DNA from 3 places in the Bacillus smithii genome. Region 1 is predicted to be linked to each of the others. Evidence: riboswitches for the same ligand, from Rfam matches in the RefSeq annotation. Region 1 holds a riboswitch; each other region holds the start of a gene.
What was found. Region 1 has a riboswitch for cobalamin ahead of metE (5-methyltetrahydropteroyltriglutamate--homocysteine S-methyltransferase). Riboswitches for the same ligand answer to the same signal wherever they lie in the genome.
Positions count from the first base shown of each region.

Region 2: it holds a riboswitch for cobalamin, as region 1 does, so the genes downstream of both, BSM4216_RS05415 (DUF4430 domain-containing protein) here and metE (5-methyltetrahydropteroyltriglutamate--homocysteine S-methyltransferase) in region 1, are expected to answer to the same signal.
Region 3: it holds a riboswitch for cobalamin, as region 1 does, so the genes downstream of both, BSM4216_RS13925 (ribonucleoside-diphosphate reductase subunit alpha) here and metE (5-methyltetrahydropteroyltriglutamate--homocysteine S-methyltransferase) in region 1, are expected to answer to the same signal.

Region 1 is NZ_CP012024.1:3,296,610-3,299,895, reverse strand. Features, by position in the region: gene metE (5-methyltetrahydropteroyltriglutamate--homocysteine S-methyltransferase) at 1-1,793, opposite strand, end outside; cobalamin riboswitch at 1,935-2,130, opposite strand; gene BSM4216_RS15455 (CBO0543 family protein) at 2,303-2,872, opposite strand; gene BSM4216_RS15450 (glycosyl hydrolase family 28-related protein) at 3,260-3,286, opposite strand, start outside.
Region 2 is NZ_CP012024.1:1,134,159-1,137,444, forward strand. Features, by position in the region: gene menC (o-succinylbenzoate synthase) at 1-825, shown strand, start outside; cobalamin riboswitch at 924-1,129, shown strand; gene BSM4216_RS05415 (DUF4430 domain-containing protein) at 1,263-3,286, shown strand, end outside.
Region 3 is NZ_CP012024.1:2,966,141-2,969,426, forward strand. Features, by position in the region: gene argB (acetylglutamate kinase) at 1-116, shown strand, start outside; gene BSM4216_RS13920 (acetylornithine transaminase) at 113-1,252, shown strand; cobalamin riboswitch at 1,445-1,633, shown strand; gene BSM4216_RS13925 (ribonucleoside-diphosphate reductase subunit alpha) at 1,766-3,286, shown strand, end outside.

The sequences.
Region 1 (3,286 bases):
ACTTGGATCATCGCAATGCCTGCTGATTCTAATGCTTCCACTTCTTTTCTTAAAGCGAGCGCAATTTGTTCGCATACTTCTTGACGAGATTTATCATCGCGAACAAACGACCAGTTTAAAATCGTCACCGGTCCCGTAAGCATCCCTTTTACAGGCTTGTCCGTTAATGATTGTGCATAGACGCTTTCTTTCACGGTCATCGGCTGTAAAAATTCTACGTCGCCGTAGATAATAGGGGGACGGACACAGCGTGAGCCATACGATTGGACCCAACCATTTTCGGTAAAAGCGAATCCTCCCAGTTTCTCCCCAAAAAACTCCACCATATCGGTTCTTTCAAATTCACCATGAACCAATACATCCAGTCCTATCTCTTCTTGTAGACAAATCCATTTTTCAATTTGCTGCTGAATAAACTGTTCGTACTGCTGTTCATTCCATTCGCCTTTTTTCCATTTTTGCCTTGCCTTGCGGATATCAGCTGTTTGCGGAAAACTGCCGATAGTCGTTGTCGGAAGAATGGGGAGGTCGAACGCTTCTTTTTGGACGGATTGGCGAATGGAATAAGGCGATTTTCTTTTCGCTGATACATGTTGTAAGTTTTTTTGAGCATGCTGTACACTTTGGCGATGTCTTTCCGAATGGTTTTTCCATGTTTGGATGATTTGTTGGTTTTCTTGAAAATAAGCGTCGTCCACCCCGTGTTGATCTCTTGCCAGGAACACAATTTCGGTTAATTTTTCATCCGCAAAAGCCAACGATTGTTTGATGATTTTGTCTAATTTTGTTTCGTTCTTCGTCGTTACCGGTACATGAATTAAGCTGCAAGAAGGTTGAATCCACAGCATCGATTCCGGAACGACAGAAGTGATCTTTTCAATGAGATGACGTTTTTCCGCTAAATCAGACCGCCAGATGTTCCGTCCGTCAATGATGCCAGCCGCGAGCACTTTATTGTCGGGAAAGTCGTGAGTAAGCAGTGATTCTAAGTTGTTTTCGCCGCCATGGACAAAATCGAGTCCGACTCCTTGAATCGGCAAGTCCATAAGCTCTTGGTACCAATCGACGGAATCAAAGTATGTTTGCAGCATAATTTTTAAGTTTGGTGCCGCCTCATGCAATTGATGATAAATGAACTGGATCGTTTTCATTTCCTCTTTGGAAATAGAAGTAACGAGAATAGGTTCATCGATTTGCAGCCATTCTACCTTTTCATTTTGCAATTCCTGTAAAATTTGTTCATAAAGAGGAAGAAGCTGCAAAATAAGGGCAGGGAGCTCTTTTTCCTTATATCCTTTGGACAGTTTGATGAAGGTATATGGCCCGATCAGTACAGGTTTTCCTAAGATTCCAAGCTTCCTTTTTGCTTCTTGGTACGCTTTCAGCGGCTTGTTTTCAATGAGTCTTGGTTGGGCGTTGTTCCATTCAGGCACAATATAATGGTAGTTTGTATTGAACCATTTCGTCATTTCGCAAGCATGCGCAGTGTCGCTGCCGCGCGCCATGGCAAAATAAACAGAAAGGGGAATGTCATTTCCTTTCCAATTAAATCGTTCCGGTACTAATCCAAACATAGTTGCCGTGTCCAACATTTGATCGTAAAACGTAAAATCGCCGACGGGGATAAGGTCAATCCCGATTTCATGCTGTTTTTTCAAGTGTTGATGCCGAATGGATTCCATCGTCTGTAGAAACTGGCTTTCATCCACTTGGCCTTTCCAAAATTGTTCCAATGCTTTTTTCCATTCTCGATTTTCACCAATACGTGGATAACCAAGATTGCTTGATTTCATGTGTTTTTTCACTCCCTAATTAATTTCCCCAAATAAAAAGGCATTTCTAACGTTCGATAAGGAGTTAGAAATGCCAAAAAAAGGGTGTAAAATACCCTGTTTTTTCCATTCATAACACCTCCCTATCTCCCGTAGGTAAAAGCAGTGTTGTCAGAACAGGCAGGTCTCCTGACTTAAGGGTCATCGCTTTTTGCCGACCTTCCCAGCCTTTTCGGCCAGTGGCTGCATCGGCATTGCTCGCCTCTTACAGTGGCGGGACCGTGCCGGATTTGCACCGGGCTTCCCTTTTCATCCAAGGACAAAAATCGTCTTTGGAACCTGTTCCCACAATATTAAATTGTAAAAAAATAATTTATATTATAAATTATAGAAAAACAGTAACGTCAAGATATCATGATCGGTGGTAATTGTCAAGGGAGCAAAAAATAGGAGAGTGAGGGTTCACTCTCCATCGAAAGTAGGATCTGTTAAGCATTTTTTCAATCGATTTCAGAATGGTTCGTTAAAGTTTAATGAGCCGGTTTTTTTTCACCCAATAAAAAGATCTTTGTTACAATCCGAGAAATTAAGAATGTGATCAAGTATACGATCAAAATGTGAAAATAGTTCACCCCGTCAAATACGACTAATAAACCAAGGCTGGCCAAAATCGGTTTCACGATAAAAGCGAATACACAGGCGGTAAGAAAGGAATAGAGATAAAAATTTTTATTGTGATTCAACGTCCATTGATAGACGAGCATAAAGACGACCGGAACAAGGGAGGCATCCAATGAAAAACTAGGAAAGTAAGGAATGGCTTCATAGGGATATCCCCATAATCTTGTCCTTACCCCGTATGTATCAATATATGCAAACCAAGCATGTATATTAAAGCCATAAAATCCAATTAAAAAAATTTTCTCTCTGTCTATCGTAAAAGCTAAAACAATTAAGGGAACGATGAGCATTAACACAACCACCCAAAATTGCCATGTATGAAAACTGGAATATTGTGCCCAATAGTCTGCATGTAAGATACTTACTTTTTGTTGTAATTTTGTTACATAATCGAATAATTGCTGTTGATGTTGGTTCATAAAATCCCACCTTCCTGTTCGTTTCTCTATATTTATGGTTACCTAAAAGACGAAAAATATACGACATGCACTAAGGAAATCATAATTAGATTTATTAGATCTTTGATCCCACATGAATCATCTTTTTTCTCGTTGCAGATGATGGAAAAGTAGAATTGGGAATAAGAAATAAAAGGAAAAATTACCACCGCAAAGAGAAGATTTCGAAGGTTGAAATGAACTCTCCGCTTCCCTATCCGGATTGAACAGATCAGGAAAAGATGTTATATGGTCGTTATGGGAATGAAGATCAACTACGGATGACTTGGCGTAAGAACAACGGCCCCAAAGTACCGATTAGTTCCACTAACCATCGGGGAGGATGAAAAAACTCCCCTGATGGAATTTTTATTTTATACAAATCGGCATTTTATA
Region 2 (3,286 bases), 1.2 Mb from region 1:
ATTCGTGGTAATTATATGGCAAAATCCGCTATTGAAACGGCCATTTGGGATTTATATGCAAAGCGTTTAAACAAACCGCTTTACCAAGTGATTGGGGGGAAAAAGCGACAAATAGAGGTTGGTATCAGCCTTGGCATTCAAAAATCCATCGATGATTTGCTGGAAATGATCAAAAACTATGTGGAACAAGGATATAAAAGAGTGAAAGTGAAAATCAAACCTGGCTGGGATGTAGAAGTGATCAGACAAATCCGTCATTATTTTCCGCAGCTCCCTTTGATGGCCGATGCCAACTCTGCTTATCGTTTGGAAGATGTTCCTTTATTGAAACAATTGGATGACTTTCATTTAATGATGATTGAGCAGCCGTTGGCCCACGATGATATCGTCGATCATGCGTTGGTTCAAAAGGAACTGAAAACGCCGATATGTTTGGACGAAAGCATTCATAGTCTTGAAGATGTAAGAAAAGCTGTTGAACTTGGAAGTTGTCAAATTATTAATCTGAAAATCGGCCGCGTTGGCGGATTAGGAGAGTCTATCAAAATTCACGATTTTTGCAAAGAACATCACATTCCGCTTTGGTGTGGAGGAATGCTTGAAGCAGGAATCGGCCGGGCCCATAACGTTGCCATCACTACTCTGGATCAATTTACTTTGCCAGGGGATACGGCTGCCTCATCTCATTATTGGGAACGTGATATCATTCAACCGGAAGTGACCGTCGAGAATGGATGGATTCATGTCCCTGAAAAACCCGGGATTGGCTATGAGCCAGATTTCGAAGCGATTGATTCTTTTACTTGCCACCAAAAAGTTTTTTAATGGATGTTAGAAAAAATGATTGTTTGGCAAACCATTTTGTCATTTTTTGTCCGTTTGACAGTTTACACTTTGATTGGCTATGATAAATTCAAATACAATTAGTTAATAGGAAAATAGGTTGGCAAAAGCCGTGCTGTCGAGCTCTTGCCATGAAAAGGGAAGTCCGGTGAAAATCCGGCGCGGTCCCGCCACTGTGAATGGGAGCTTTCTAAATGGTTTGCCACTGTTTGCTGTTTTGCAGATGGGAAGGCTTTAGAAAGCGATGATCATGAGCCAGGAGACCTGCCTATTTTTTCTTGCGACGTTATACCTACGAGGATAGGGTGCGTCAGTTTGTTGCTGGCTATTTTTGTTTTTTTTTGGCACCCTATCTCGTTAGGTGTGCCTTTTTCTTTTGGTTATTTTTTATTATTACATATCGTTGAGGAGGGGGATTTGTGTTTTCTATTAAAAAGATAGCTGTCACGGCTTTAATGTCTATTTTCATAATAGGCCAATTGGCATTTGGTTTTACTGCTTTCGCGTCGGAACCGTCAAATAGCAGTATAACGGCTGAACAGCAGCAATCAGAAGTAGGAGTGACCATCATCGGGGACAATGGTCCGATCTTGCAAACAACGGCGGTCGATGTCCCTTCTGGAAGTACGATTTTGGACGTTTTGCAAAAAGCAGCCCTTGAAAACCATCTTTCGGTCGAAACGAAGGGAAGCGGTGAAAACGTTTATGTAGACGGTATCAATGGTTTACATGGAGGCGACCGCGGACCGGCTAGCGGCTGGATGGTGTATGTCAACGGGCTCTCCATTCCTGTCAGTGCCGCTGTATATCAAGTGACCAACCATGATCACATTCAGTGGGAATACACGACTGATTATACGAAAAATCAGAAAGTAGATGCCAGTTTAACGATCATCGGGAAAGATGGAAAACCTTTTGTTTCGAATGTAAAAAGAACAACCGAAGGCCATGCGACGGCTTACGATTTGTTAAAATCGATTGCGGATGATCAAAAGATTCCTCTTGATGTTACTTATAGTAAAGACTTTGGTTTTTACGTTCAAAACATCGGAACAGAACGGCTTGAATCTCATGATACATGGGGGCAATATTGGGCATTTTATGTCAATGGCCAAATGGCTTCCGTCGGTGCATCGTCCTATGTACTGCAACCGGATGACAATATAACTTTTAAAGTCGAAACGTGGGGAACGAACGAATATAACGGAAACAACGGGAATAATGAAAACAATGGAAATAGTGGAAATAACGGAAATACCGGAAATGAAGGCAGCGGCAATGGTCAAAATGGATCAGATGGGTCCAATACATCGCCGGTAAACGAACCAAATAAGGTCAGTGAAAACGAAATAAATGACATTTTAAAAACGACGGTGAACCATATTCTTCAATCGGGAGTCGACAGTCCGTGGGAGGCTGTTGCCATTCGTCAAGCCGGAATGAAAGTTCCTGCATCTTATTTGAATGACATAAAGCAACAAGTGATAGAGACAAAAGGAGAGTACCGGAATATTACCGATTATGAAAGAGATGTTATTGGTATAACGGCTGCAGGAGGAGATCCTCGCGATATAGCAGGATATAATTTAGTGGAGAAAATCTACAACAGTGACTATTGCGAAAAAAACGAAAGCTGTCCAATGACTCGCCAAGGCACAAACGGAATCTTGTATGCCTTAATTGCTTTGGACAGCGGAAATTATCCAGTTCCATCAAACGCTAATTGGACGAGAGAAAAGTTAAAGAAACGCATTTTAGAATTACAGGAAGCGGATGGCAAGTGGACGCTATATAACGGCCAAGGTTCACCTGTCGATATGACCGGAATCGCAATCGCTGCTCTGGCTCCTTATAAGGATGAACCGGAAGTGGCTGCCGCTATTAAACGAGGTGTCGATTGGCTGTCTGCTGAACAGAAGGAAAATGGTGGTTTTGCAGATCCTCAACTAGGGGAAACAAGTGAAGCAGCATCCGCAGCCATTATAGGTTTGACAGCAGCAGGAGTTGATCCTCAAGGTGCTGCATTTACGAAAAAAGACGGCAATTTGTTGAGCTATTTGATCCGTTTTTATAATGGTGCCGGACAATTTCGCCACACGGCAACGGGTGATGCAGATGAAGTGGCAACCGAGCAAGGTGCCGAGGCGATGGTCGCTTATCAACTTTTTGCTGATGGAAAAGGTTCCGTTTATCGGATGGCACAAAATCCAAATCCGGCGAAAGAAGGGACCGACAATACCCAAACGAGCAACAATCCTAATTCAGAATCAAAAAATGAGAACAGCGGTCTCGTAACGAACAATTCAAAAGAAAAAAATGATCACGATCAATCCGGATCCAAAACTTCACACCCTCCTTTGGGCGGCAAATTGCCGAATACTTCAACGAATATCTATAATCTTCTTTTGGCAGGAATCATTCTGATCATAGCGGGTGTTCTGTT
Region 3 (3,286 bases), 330 kb from region 1:
TAAAAGCGGCTTCCCAAAATACGGGCCATGTGCATATTGTATCAGGGAAAAAGCGTTTTTATAAAAGCGGCCATTGGCATGGAACACAATTTGCAAAAGAGAAGGTGACAATATGAGTTACTTATTTCCCACATACGCTCGCTGGGAAGTGCAGCCCGTAAAAGCGAAAGGATCGCGGCTGACAGATCAAAACGGCGATGAGTATCTCGATTTTACAGCCGGTATCGGAGTGACCAATCTCGGACATGTACCATCCACTGTTAAAGAAGAGGTAATCGACCAGCTCAACCTGTTTTGGCACACTTCCAATCTGTTTCAAAGCAAACTTCAAGAAGAAACCGCCAAGCTTTTAGCGGAAGCATCCGGTCTTGATCTTGTATTCTTTTGCAACAGCGGAGCGGAAGCAAACGAAGCGGCGATCAAATTAGCCAGAAAGGCAACCGGCCGCTCGAAAATCATCACGTTCTTACATTCGTTTCACGGACGGACTTTTGCCGGAATGGCCGCAACCGGACAGGAAAAAGTCAAAATCGGCTTTGGCCCGATGCTGGAAACATTTGAATACGTTCCTTTCAACGATATCGAAGCTTTAAAAGCAGCGCTTGATGAAAACACGGCGGCGGTGATGACCGAAATTATCCAAGGAGAAGGAGGCATAAATCCGGCCACGCCGGAATTTTTACAGTCATTGGAAACGTTATGCCATGAAAACGGTTCTCTCCTCATCATCGATGAAATCCAAACCGGCATCGGCCGGACAGGCAAACCGTTTGCCTTCCAACATTATGGCCTGCATCCCGACATTGTCTCGGTCGCAAAAGGAATCGCCAGCGGACTGCCTTTAGGTGCCATCATCGGCAAAAAAGAACTAGGCCAAGCCTTTTCTCCGGGCTCTCACGGTTCCACTTTTGGGGGCAATCCGGTTTCTGTCCGAGCCGCAAAAGCCACATTGGAAATCATTTTCCAAAACGATTTTCTGAATGAAGTAGAGAGAAAAGGAGCTTATTTCCAAAACTTGTTGAAAACGAAATTATCCGATGCAAAAGTAGTTAAATCTATTAGAGGAAAAGGGTTAATGATCGGTATAGAGCTTACAGATAATGCAGAACCTTTCCTCGTTCAAGCAAGAAAAGAAAAACTGCTGATTTTAACAGCCGGATCTCATGTCCTCCGCCTCCTTCCTCCATTAACGGTCTCAGATTCAGAAATCGAAAAAGCCGTCAACATCTTGTCAAAAGTTCTGGGATCGTAAATGAATATTCCACATCATTCTCCCCTTGTCTCTTTGAAAATGACAGGGGGATTTCTTTTTTTGCACTTCTTCACTCAGGTTCTCTTCTTTCTTTATCACTATCGATAAAGAGCTCTGCCCTCTTGACAATTCTTTGCGCAAAGTTTATCATCACAATATATAGATCGACAACTCCATACAATTTCAATATATTGTTTCGCTGCAAGCGATGGTGTCGTTGGACTTAAAAGGGAATCCGGTGAAATTCCGGAGCTGTCCCCGCAACTGTAAGTGAGACGAACGGGAATACCACTGTATCAGTTTGCTGTTCGGTGCTGATATGGGAAGGTCCCTAGTAGGATGACCACAAGCCAGGAGACCTGCCATCCTTGTCAAGTTTCAATTCTCCGGGGATTTGGGAAGATGAAACGATAGTGAAAAAAGGTTGCCTCTGCCTTTTTTGTCTATCGTTTGATCCGCTCATATTTCCGGGCGGATTTTTTTGTTCTTTCAAACGATAAGGAGGACCAAACCATGATCTCAACCAATTCAAAAGAACAAGTTTTTCAGCTTTTATTTGAAAAACTATCTCACCAATATCCACAGCTTGATTTTTCGATATTATCCTTAAAAGCCAAACAGATGGCGGAGCAAAAACCTTGGCTTTCGACCAAAGCGTTAACCGAGGAATTGATTTTGGAATGTCTCGGTTTTATTTCTGTAGAAGAACCTGAATGGACGTTTGTAGCCGCCAAGCTGTTCGCCGGTCTATTGTATACAGAAGCGGCTGCCAACAGAGGCTATGATCCGGGCGAGACAGGCTACGGGCCTTTTTATCCGTTGATTCAACATTTGACGGAGATTGGAATTTACGACTCTGTTCTGCTTGAAACCTACAGCAAACAGGAAATAGAAGAGTTGGAATCTATTATTGATCCGAAAAAAGACGAGCTATTTACATACATCGGGCTGCGTACATTAAATGACCGGTATTTAGCAAAAGATTATGAAAAACGAACGATGGAATTGCCGCAAGAACGTTGGATGATCATCGCCATGACGTTGATGCAAAAGGAACCGAAAGAAAAACGTCTAACGCTTGTGAAAGAAGCCTACTGGGCATTAAGCAATCTCTATATGACCGTAGCCACTCCGACTTTGGCCAACGCCGGCAAAAAATACGGTCAATTATCCAGCTGCTTTATCGATACAGTAGACGACAGCCTGCAAGGAATTTACGACAGCAACACCGATGCGGCCAATCTATCGAAACATGGCGGCGGAATCGGTCTGTATCTTGGAAAAATCCGCAGCCGCGGCAGCGCCATTCGCGGCCATCAAGGCGCTTCATCAGGAGTTATTCCATGGATGAAACAATTGAACAATACCGCTGTCAGCGTCGATCAGCTCGGACAACGCAAAGGAGCGATTGCCGTCTATCTGGACGTTTGGCATAAAGATATTTTTGCATTTCTAGACGCGAAGCTGAATAACGGCGACGAACGGTTCCGTACCCATGATATCTTCACGGGCGTGTGCATACCCGATCTCTTTATGGAAGCCGTCGAAAACCGGGATGATTGGTATTTGTTTGATCCTCATGAGGTCAGAACCGTCATGGGCTTCTCATTGGAAGATTATTATGACGAAGAAAAAGGCCGGGGAAGCTTCCGTGAAAAATATCAAGAATGTGTCAACCATCCACAGCTTTCCAAAGAAAAAGTGCCTGCGATTGAAATTATGAAATCCATTATGAGAAGCCAGCTCGAAACGGGAACGCCGTTTATGTTCTACCGTGATGAGGCCAATCGCATGAATCCGAACAAGCATAAAGGAATGATCTACGCCACAAATTTGTGCACCGAGATTGCCCAAAATATGAGCCCGACCGTCATGACCCAACAATATATCCAAGACGGCCGCATTCACGTGGAGAAAGTTCCGGGAGATTTTGTCGTTTGTAATTTGTCGTCCATCCATTTAGCAAGGGCCGTTCAAGATGGATGCTTGGAACGTCTCATCCGGATTCAAGTCCGAATGCTCGACAATGTGATC